DNA from 3 places in the Neptunomonas sp. XY-337 genome. Region 3 is predicted to be linked to each of the others. Evidence: predicted binding sites of a transcription regulator. Region 3 holds the regulator's gene; each other region holds the start of a gene.
What was found. The regulator sigma-54, encoded in region 3, starts transcription at its own class of promoters, with help from an activator protein. The targets are predictions, from matches to a motif close to TGGCACNNNNNTTGCTNT.
Positions count from the first base shown of each region.

Region 1 (3,284 bases), 200 kb from region 3:
GTGCTCGTGGCATTGATCGCAAGCAGTTTCAAAATCGTTAAGTGAGCAACGCGCGCTCAATCGAGCGCGCGGTTTAAAATCAGATACTCATCAGCACCGTTTTCACTTCTGTGTAGTACTCAATGGCTTCTGCGCCCATCTCACGGCCAAAGCCTGACTGTTTATAGCCACCGAATGGCAGAGCAGGATCAAGTGCTGTGTGACAGTTGACCCAAACCGAACCGGACTTGATACGTGGAATCATCCGATGCACCTCGGATAGATTGTTCGACCAGATGCTGGCACCCAAACCATACTGACTGTCGTTGGCAATACGCACCGCTTCATCCACATCATCGAATGGCATGGCGACCAAAACGGGTCCGAAGATCTCTTCACGCACCACACTTGATTGCTGGTTTACATCCACCATAACCGTGGGTTGCACGAAGAAGCCAGGGCGATCAACCGCGCCACCACCGGTGGTAATTGTGGCACCGGCATCGCGGCCTTGGTCGATATAGTTACATACACGCGCTTGTTGCTTGGCAGAGACCAATGGCCCCATCTGAGCGGTTGCATCAAGACCACCACCCAACGTCATGTTGGCGGCAATATCCGAGATATCAGCCACGACGCGATCAAAGTGCTTTCTGTGCACATACAGGCGTGAGCCTGCGCAGCATACTTGGCCTTGGTTAAAGAAGATTGCGTTGGCAGCGCCTGCGGCGGCGGTGGCAAGATCGGCATCTTCTAGGATGATAGAGGGAGATTTACCGCCAAGCTCAAGGGTGATGCGGGTCATATTGTCGACCGCTGCATGGCCGATCAGTTTACCGATCTCGGTGGAACCGGTGAAGGTGAGTTTATCAACATCCGGGTGTTGGCTTAGGGCAGCACCTGCTTCGTGGCCTAGACCGGTAACCACGTTGAACACACCCGGCGGGTAGCCTGCTTCTAGGGCAAGCTCCGCCAGCTTCAGCGCGGTTAACGGTGTATCTTCAGCGGGTTTCAGTACTACGGTACACCCCGTTGCGAGTGCAGGCCCTAGCTTCCAACACGCGAGTAGCAATGGGAAATTCCAAGCGACAATCGCGCCAACCACACCAACCGCTTCGCGGCGGGTGTACCCATGAAACTGGTTATCCGGCATAAACGGTAGTGAGACATCGACGGTACGGCCTTCAATTTTCGTTGCAAAGCCTGCCATGTAGCGCAAAAAGTCGACGGCCAGACGAATATCCACATGCTCGGCGATCACCGCACTTTTACCGTTATCAATGGCTTCGATCTCTGCGAGCAGCGGTGCGTTTTTTTCAATTAGATCCGCGAAGTCGAGCAGCAACTTTTGGCGTGCGACAGGGCGGATGCGACTCCACTCAGAGTCATCGAATGCTTGGCGTGCGGCTGCAACCGCTTTATTGATGTCGTTAACGTCACCCGCTTGAATCGTGGTGATCTGCTCGCCATCAGATGGGTTAAGCACCGGGTGGGTGCGCCCACTAGAGGCTTCAAGCCACTGATCGCCAATTAACAGCTTATGTTGGCGCTGAATAAAATCGAGTGCAGCTTGGGATGGGGTGTTTGGAATATCGCTCATCTTTTCAACCTTTTAATTATTTTTGTGTAGGAACAGTGCTGTCGTCGCAAGAGCTATGCCATTTTGGATGATTTTATTAACTTGTTGTTTTTTATATATATTTTTTGTTTTTAGAGGGCTGTGTCAAGGTGTCTCAGGTGTCTCATGATGAGACGGTCGTTGTATCAAAGTGAGACAGTGCAACAGGGTCAAAAGAACTAGAGGGCAGTGCGTAAGGATAATTAACTTATTGAAAAGTATGAATTTTGATTTCTTGGCATACGACATGCTTTCTATCTGAACAGGTTGGAATAAGTCGCGCCAGCGACGACTGAATAATAAACATAAGAGGAGTCTGGCCTTGATGAAGAATCGGAACCTACCCCGGTTGGCGGGTGGTGTGATGGTTGCAGGTATGCTGTTACCCACTACCTCAAGCTATGCGGCGGATGCAGAACAGATCATTCGTGATAACTGTTTGCTTTGCCACAGCGAAGAGAACGCGTCCGCCCCCCAATTTAGCCGCATGAGTCACCAACGGAAAACCCCTGAAGGGTGGTTGATGACGATTGCTCGTATGCAACTGATGCACGGCCTTAAGATCACTGATGAAGAGCGCCGTACGCTCGTCAAATACTTTGCTGATCGCCAAGGTTTAGCACCTGAAGAGACCGCAGGCTCGCGCTATGCCATGGAGCGACGCCTAAACACCATGGAATCCTTTGAGTCAGCTGACTTTGAACAGATGTGTGCCCGTTGCCACTCTGGAGCGCGTGTCGCATTACAGCGCCGCCCCGCGCAAGAGTGGGAAAAGTTGGTGCACTTTCACTTAGGTCAGTGGCCTTCTCTTGAGTATCAGGCGATGGCGCGTGATCGCGACTGGTTTGATATTGCACTTGAAAAGATGGTGCCGGAACTCACCAGCAGCTATCCGCTGCAGTCCAGCGCGTGGGAGAGTTGGAAAGCTGCGCCCAAGGCTGATCTTGCTGGGCGTTGGAGTTTCTCGGGCCAACTGCCAGGTAAGGGTGATCTGCACGGCACCATGACCGTGGTTGCTAAGCAAGGAGATCGCTATGAGGTCAGTGTTGATGGCCAATACGCCGATGGCAGCCCGATCAAAGGCAGTGGCCGAGCGATCGTGTATACCGGTTATGAATGGCGGGCAGACTTAACAATCGATGGCGTGAAAGTGCGTCAAGTATTTGCCGCTTCCAAATCGGGTCAGCAGCTAACCGGACGCATGTTCGAAGCTGTTCATGATGAAGTGGGTGCTGACATCATCGCAGTACGCGAAGGCAGTGCTCCTATGTTGCTTGATGTGCAACCAGAGTACATTCGTGCCGGTAGCCGTGCCCAGTTAACACTGGTGGGTACGGGGTTAGGTGAGCAGGTGTCGCTAGGTGATGGTCTGCAAGTGGTGAAAGAGCTATATCGCGATGACAACAAGGTTGTTGTTGAGGTGATGGCGGATGCCGGTGCCAGCGAAGGTGCACGTCAGGTTTCAGCAGGTTCTGCTAACGGTGCTTCAGTCAATGTTTTCTCCTCGATCGATCAAGTGAAAGTGGTACCGGAGTTTGCTGTTGGGCGTGTCGGCGGTAACGGCGGCTCTACACCAAAATACAACGCTCAGTTCCAAGCTGAAGCATGGGCGAACGGCCCTGATGGTAAAGCAGGCACTGAGGATGATTGGCGTATTGGTTTTGTCCCAGCCAGTTGGCACGTGGAA
Region 1 is NZ_SPLL01000002.1:379,617-382,900, forward strand. Features, by position in the region: gene E4L36_RS05395 (2-hydroxychromene-2-carboxylate isomerase) at 1-41, shown strand, start outside; gene E4L36_RS05400 (aldehyde dehydrogenase family protein) at 80-1,579, opposite strand; gene peaA (quinohemoprotein amine dehydrogenase subunit alpha) at 1,923-3,284, shown strand, end outside.
Region 1: a site for sigma-54 is predicted at 1,834-1,851, ahead of peaA (quinohemoprotein amine dehydrogenase subunit alpha). Genes of this name have one in related genera too.

Region 2 (3,284 bases), on a different contig from region 3:
TGACATTGGACTTGGTGCTGATCATGTCAGGTATTCTAGATACTGTAAACCTACGCACACAGATGGTAGGTCAAAACCGTTTAGAGCTGTTGTTGTTTAATCTTGAAACAGATCAAACCTACGGCATCAATGTATTTAAAGTCCGCGAGGTGCTGCAATGTCCCGAGTTGACAGAAGTGCCGCGCCAAACAACTGCCATTAAAGGAATGGCCCACATTCGGGGCGAGACAATCCCCGTGCTGGACCTCTCTGAAGCTATTGGCCGAAACGCGATACCAAAAGAGCAGCAACAAGTCTGTTTTCTTATCGTTGCCGAGTACAACAAGCGAACGCTTGCGTTCTTGGTGCGCAAAGTCGATCGAATTCTTAATACCCACTGGGATCAGATTATGGCGCCGCCTGCTGAGATCGGTGTTGAAAACTACCTGACTGCCGTTTTTGAGCACGAAGGTAAGTTGATTGAAATTCTCGATGTAGAGCAAATTTTGGCCGACCTTTACCCAATGGCAACCAAAGTAAGCGATGATGTAGCGACGTCTGAAGTGCGTAGCAAAGCACGAGAGCATCACGTACTTTGTGTTGATGACTCTAGTGTGGCGCGCAACCAGATGCAGCGCAGTTTGGAAGACCTTGGTTGTAAGGTAACAACGTGTAATAACGGTCGAATTGCTTGGGATCTGTTAGTACAGCTTGCGGAAAAAGGTAACGATGTCACCGAGCTGTTCTTGATGGTGATCTCCGATATCGAGATGCCAGAAATGGACGGTTACACCTTAGCTGCGATGATTCGTGAAGACCCTCGTATGGAGCGTATGCATATTGTGCTGCACTCTTCGTTGAGTGGTGGCTTCAACGTATCTATGGTTAAAAAAGTCGGTGCGGACGGGTTCTTAGCCAAGTTCAACCCTGATGACCTAGCGGGAGTTGTCATCGAGCGTATCAAAAAAGTCGAAGGTCGATAACTTGGGAGACTCTATGACGGATGGCTTAAAACAGTTTCGCATTACCCCTGAAGAATTCCGTGTCTTTAGTGAGTTTTTAGAGCGTAGCTGCGGAATTGTTCTGGCTGAGCACAAGCAATACTTAGTGCAAAGCCGCCTAAGCAAGATCATGAGCGAAAATACCTTTAGCGATCTGAAGGCGCTTGTCAGCGCGCTTCAGCGTCCAGGGGCTAACCAATTAAAAGAGAAAGTCATTGATGCGATGACAACGAACGAAACGCTTTGGTTTCGGGACATTCATCCTTATGACATTCTCAAAAATCGTTTACTGCCGGAACTACACACAGAGCAGAAAAAGAAGAAGATTCGTATCTGGTCTGCGGCCTGTTCTACCGGACAAGAGCCATACTCGCTGAGTATGGTGATTGACGAGTTTAAGAAAGCTAACCTTGGCGCGTTTGGATTGGGCGAGGAAATCATCGCAACCGATATCTCCACCAGTGCGTTACAGCAAGCACGATCTGGACGCTACGAAATGTTGGCGCTTGGGCGGGGGTTGGATAAAGACCGTTTGATGAAGCATTTTGCCGAGAACGCCGACGGGTCTTGGACGATCAGCCCAGCCCTCAAATCCCGAGTACGCTTTCAAAGTATTAACTTGCTTGGACAATATTCGGCGATGGGGCAGTTTGACATCATCTTTTGCCGAAACGTACTGATCTATTTTTCCGCTGACGTCAAAACTGAGATCTTGCGTAAGATGCGCCGCCAGCTCAATATGGGAGGCTACTTGATTTTAGGGGCATCAGAGTCGCTGCCCGGTCTATCTGATTGCTACAAAATGATTCATTGCCGACCCGGCATAATCTATCAGGCTATCTAGCCATACCGAGACAACAGCGGCAAAGAAGCGGCAATGGTATGCCGCTTTTTTATTGTCTAGTGTAACTCCCTTGCCTTTAGTCGCTCTGTAGCCCCCTTAAATCGGTACCATACCTTTTTGTTTCTCTATGGCACGTCTTTTGCTTGAAGTAGAGCAGATTGATAGAGGTGTGTTATGGCAATTTCATTTGATAAAGCATTAGGGATTCATCAGCAAGCGGTTGCTGTGCGTGAGAAGCGTGCAGAAGTGCTTGCTAATAATATCGCGAATGCTGATACACCAAACTACAAAGCGCGTGATATGGATTTTAAAGAGATCCTTGCAGGCACTCAGCCGCTTACTCAAACACCGCTAAAAATGTCCATGACTCACGATTCGCACTATGCAGACGTTATCAACCCAGATTTTGCGGCTGACTTAATGTACCGCACTCCTATGCAGCCATCGGTAGACGACAATACTGTGGAAGTGCAGGAAGAGATGGCGCGATACACCGAGAACGCACTGGACTATCAAGCGTCTTTTGATTTTTTGAACCGCAAATTTAAAGGCTTATCAAAAGCCTTGAAGGGTGAGTAAACATGTCTTTAACGAATGTCTTTCAAATAGCCGGTTCAGCGATGAGTGCGCAAACTGTACGTTTGAACACGACCGCAAGTAACTTAGCTAACGCTGAAAGTGTCAGCTCCAGCGTTGATGAGACATATCGCGCGCGCAAACCGGTGTTTGAGCTGAAAGCACCCACACTAGAACAGATGACGGATGTCGACGCAGGCTTGCTGCCCGGTCAGGGCGTGCAGGTGGCAGGCATCGTTGAGAGTGATGCGCCGTTACGTAAAGAGTACAACCCGAACCACCCATTGGCTGACGAGGGTGGCTATGTGCATTACCCAAACGTCAATGTGGTTGAAGAGATGGCGGATATGATCACTGCATCTCGTTCGTTCCAGATCAATGCTGAGGTAATGAACTCCGCTAAACAGATGGTCCAGCGTGCCCTTACGCTGGGTCAGTAATTAGGGTGTTGAGGTAGTCCTATGGCTGATGTTAACAACGTTAGCGGCTCGCCGTCGGTTTATGAGCAGATAAACCAAGCTAACCAAAATGCGAGTACGCAAAAAACGCAGTCGGAGAGCGATAGCGATATGTTTATGAAGCTGATGATCGCTCAGCTTCAAAATCAGGATCCGACGAGCCCGGCAGATACCAATGATTTCATGCAGCAGATTTCGAGCATGAGTCAGGTTGAAAGTATCAACAAGCTAACGCAAAGCGTCGAGAGTATGAGCGCTCAATTGATGACAAGCCAAGCAGCGCTGCAGGCTTCATCGATGGTGGGGCAAAAGGCGTATATCAACACGCAAGTGGCGTCTATCGGCGAGAGCGATGAGATTCGCGGAGTCGGCTCAATCGAGAAAACGGTAGATGATATGCGCGTTAGTATCACGGATCTGAGTGGC
Region 2 is NZ_SPLL01000003.1:331,210-334,493, reverse strand. Features, by position in the region: gene E4L36_RS08685 (chemotaxis protein CheV) at 24-962, shown strand; gene E4L36_RS08680 (protein-glutamate O-methyltransferase CheR) at 976-1,824, shown strand; gene flgB (flagellar basal body rod protein FlgB) at 1,999-2,403, shown strand; gene flgC (flagellar basal body rod protein FlgC) at 2,406-2,840, shown strand; gene E4L36_RS08665 (flagellar hook capping FlgD N-terminal domain-containing protein) at 2,862-3,284, shown strand, end outside.
Region 2: a site for sigma-54 is predicted at 1,953-1,970, ahead of flgB (flagellar basal body rod protein FlgB). Genes of this name have one in related genera too.

Region 3 (3,284 bases):
CCCATGCACGAGCGCGCACGTCGCGGTGTCGGTTACCTCCCTCAAGAAGCGTCAATATTTCGCAAGCTTAGCGTTCACGACAACCTGATGGGCATTCTCGAGATGCGTCCTGAACTGTCAGCTGCGCAACGGCGTGAAAAGCTCGAGAGCCTTTTAGAAGAGTTCCATATAAGTCATCTGCGCGATAGCCTAGGGATGGCACTATCTGGTGGCGAACGTCGACGTGTCGAAATAGCCAGAGCGCTCGCCTCAGAGCCAAGTTTTATATTGCTAGACGAGCCCTTCGCTGGCGTCGACCCTATCTCTGTGAACGATATCAAGCAGACAATTAAACACCTGCAATCCAGAGGCATCGGCGTACTCATTACCGATCACAATGTACGAGAAACATTGGATATCTGCGAAAAGGCCTATATTGTTAGTGAAGGAGTGATTCTTGCTCACGGTTCACCGCAAGACATTCTCGCCAACGAACAGGTAAAAGCTGCTTACCTTGGGGATACCTTTAGACTCTAAGTGACGATCTTGCTGTTTCGGAGTAGTTCTACAAAATTATGAAGCAATCTTTACAGCTTAAAATGGGGCAACATCTCACGATGACCCCCCAGTTGCAGCAAGCGATCAAACTGCTACAACTATCAACCCTGGACCTACAGCACGAAATCCAAGAAGCATTGGAGAGTAATCCGATGCTAGAAACAGGCGAAGAAAGCGACGCCTCAGCGGCAGAAACAGAATCTAAAGAGCTCACCACCCCCAGTGAAGATGCGACCACTCAAGCAACAGCAGAAGCTAGCGCCAAGAGTGAAGACGCTGAACCTGCCTTTGAGGAGGAGTGGAGCAACGATATTCCTGAGGAGCTGGCCACCGATTCATCGTGGGACGACACTTATCAAATAAGCAGCGGTTCCAGCAGCGCGGCTAGTCGTGACGATGATTTCATGGAGTCTAACGACACCTCCGAAGAGACGTTACAAGATCATTTGGAATGGCAACTCAACCTGACACCAATGAGCCAAACGGATGTCGCGATTGCCGAAGTCATCATTGATGGTATCGATAGCGCTGGTTATCTGCGCGTCTCCACCGAAGATATTTTAGAGCATCTACAAAAAGCGCAACCCGAGCAATTTGCGGAAAGTGAACTCGATGAAGTTGAGGCAGTACTCAAACGCATTCAACAGTTTGATCCTCCCGGTGTTGCAGCAAGGGATTTGGGCGAGTGCCTTGCCATTCAATTGGAGCAATTACCAGAAAAGCCGCCTCTTTTGGCTCAAGCACTAACGCTATGCCGCCAGTATATACACCTACTGGGGACGCATGATTATCGCCAGTTAATGCGTCGTTTGCGCTTGAAAGAGCCACAATTACAAGCCGTAGTCACGCTTATTCAGTCACTCAACCCTCAGCCGGGGGCTTATATCTCCAATACTGCCGCTGAATACGTGATACCCGACGTCTTTGTGGAAAAAGTAAAAGGTGAGTGGACGGTACGGCTCAATAACGATGCCTCGCCGACACTGAAAATCAACACCGAGTACGCAAGCCTTATCAAGCGCGCCGATAGCAGCGCCGATAACACGTATCTCAAGAATCATCTTCAGGAAGCACGTTGGTTTATTAAAAGCCTGCAAAGCCGCAATGAAACCATGCTAAAAGTCTCGCAGCAGATTGTTGAGCGGCAGCTGGACTTTTTCGAGCACGGCGAAGAGGCAATGAAGCCTATGGTGTTGCACGATATTGCCGAAGCGGTCGAGATGCACGAGTCAACCATCTCCCGAGTAACAACCCAAAAGTATATGCATACTCCACGGGGCATTTTTGAGTTGAAATACTTCTTCTCAAGCCACGTGAATACCAGTGACGGAGGTGCAGCCTCCTCTACAGCCATTCGTGCTGTCATCAAAAAGCTAATTGCAGCTGAAAACCCAGCCAAACCTCTAAGCGACAACAAGATTGCCAAACTTCTGGATGAAGAAGGTATTCAAGTAGCGCGCCGAACGATCGCAAAATATAGAGAAGCGATGGGAATCGCGCCTTCTAATGAGCGAAAGCGTTTGGTTTAATGAGTTCTGTTAACAGCACATCTGCTGTTGTGTAAAGGAGATAGCTATGCAAATTAACATTACAGGTCATCACGTAGAACTTACTGAAGCACTGTCTGAGTATGTTCATACAAAGTTTGAAAAATTGGAGCGCCATTTTGATAACATCACCAACGTACAGGTGACCCTGAGTGTCGATAAGCAGAGCCAAAAGGCCGAAGCGAATATGCACGTTGCTGGCGGTGAAATTTTTGCTGCGAATGAGCACGAAGATATGTATGCTGCGCTGGATGGTTTAACGGACAAACTTGACCGTCAAATCATTAAGCACAAAGAAAAAATGAAAAGTCACAAATAACGAATAGATCTGCCTAACATGTCAATTTTATCCCTGCTGTCATCTGATCGAGTCTTTAACAACTTAGAGGGTGGCAGCAAAAAAAGGACGCTTGAGATTATCAGCGAGCATCTCGCCCAATCGCACAGCGACCTAGCTGAAGAAGCAGTATTTTCAGGATTAATTAACAGGGAAAGGTTAGGCAGTACCGGCATCGGCGATGGGGTAGCGATACCCCACTGCCGTTTCCCCGGTCTGCAAGAAGCCGTCGGTGTGTTCGTCCGCTTAGCAACTCCGGTGGACTTTGATGCGATTGACAACCGCCCAGTGGACCTGATGTTTTTTTTGTTGGTTCCCGAGGATGCGTGTGATCAGCACCTTGCCACCCTTGGCGCACTCGCCGAAGCGTTCAGCAAAGAGGATAATCGTAACAAAATGCGCAGCGCCGCAAGCGATTCGGAATTGATGCAGATTTTGGAGTCCACCTTCAACTAATTGAGCAAAGACCATGAAACTGGTAATCATCAGTGGCCGCTCAGGCTCAGGAAAAAGTACCGCATTACAGGCACTAGAAGATGTTGGTTTTTATTGCATTGACAACCTTCCAGCCAAGTTACTCCCGGAACTGATCTCTCACATCACTGATGATGATGCTCAACTCAAGCGGGTTGCCGTCTGTATCGACGCCCGTAACCTGTCCAGCAACCTAGAAAAACTGCCCGATATCTGGCATCAAGTTAAGCGTAATAACGAGATCAGTGTTGAGATGGTCTACCTTGACGCCTCTCACGAAACACTCCTACGTCGATACAGCTCAACGCGCCGCCGCCATCCGCTGGCTGACCGTGTTGATAACTTATCAGATGCAATCAATTTTGAGCACAACCTGCTCTCCCCAATAG
Region 3 is NZ_SPLL01000002.1:174,974-178,257, reverse strand. Features, by position in the region: gene lptB (LPS export ABC transporter ATP-binding protein) at 1-516, shown strand, start outside; gene E4L36_RS04450 (RNA polymerase factor sigma-54) at 555-2,066, shown strand; gene hpf (ribosome hibernation promoting factor) at 2,113-2,403, shown strand; gene ptsN (PTS IIA-like nitrogen regulatory protein PtsN) at 2,422-2,877, shown strand; gene rapZ (RNase adapter RapZ) at 2,891-3,284, shown strand, end outside.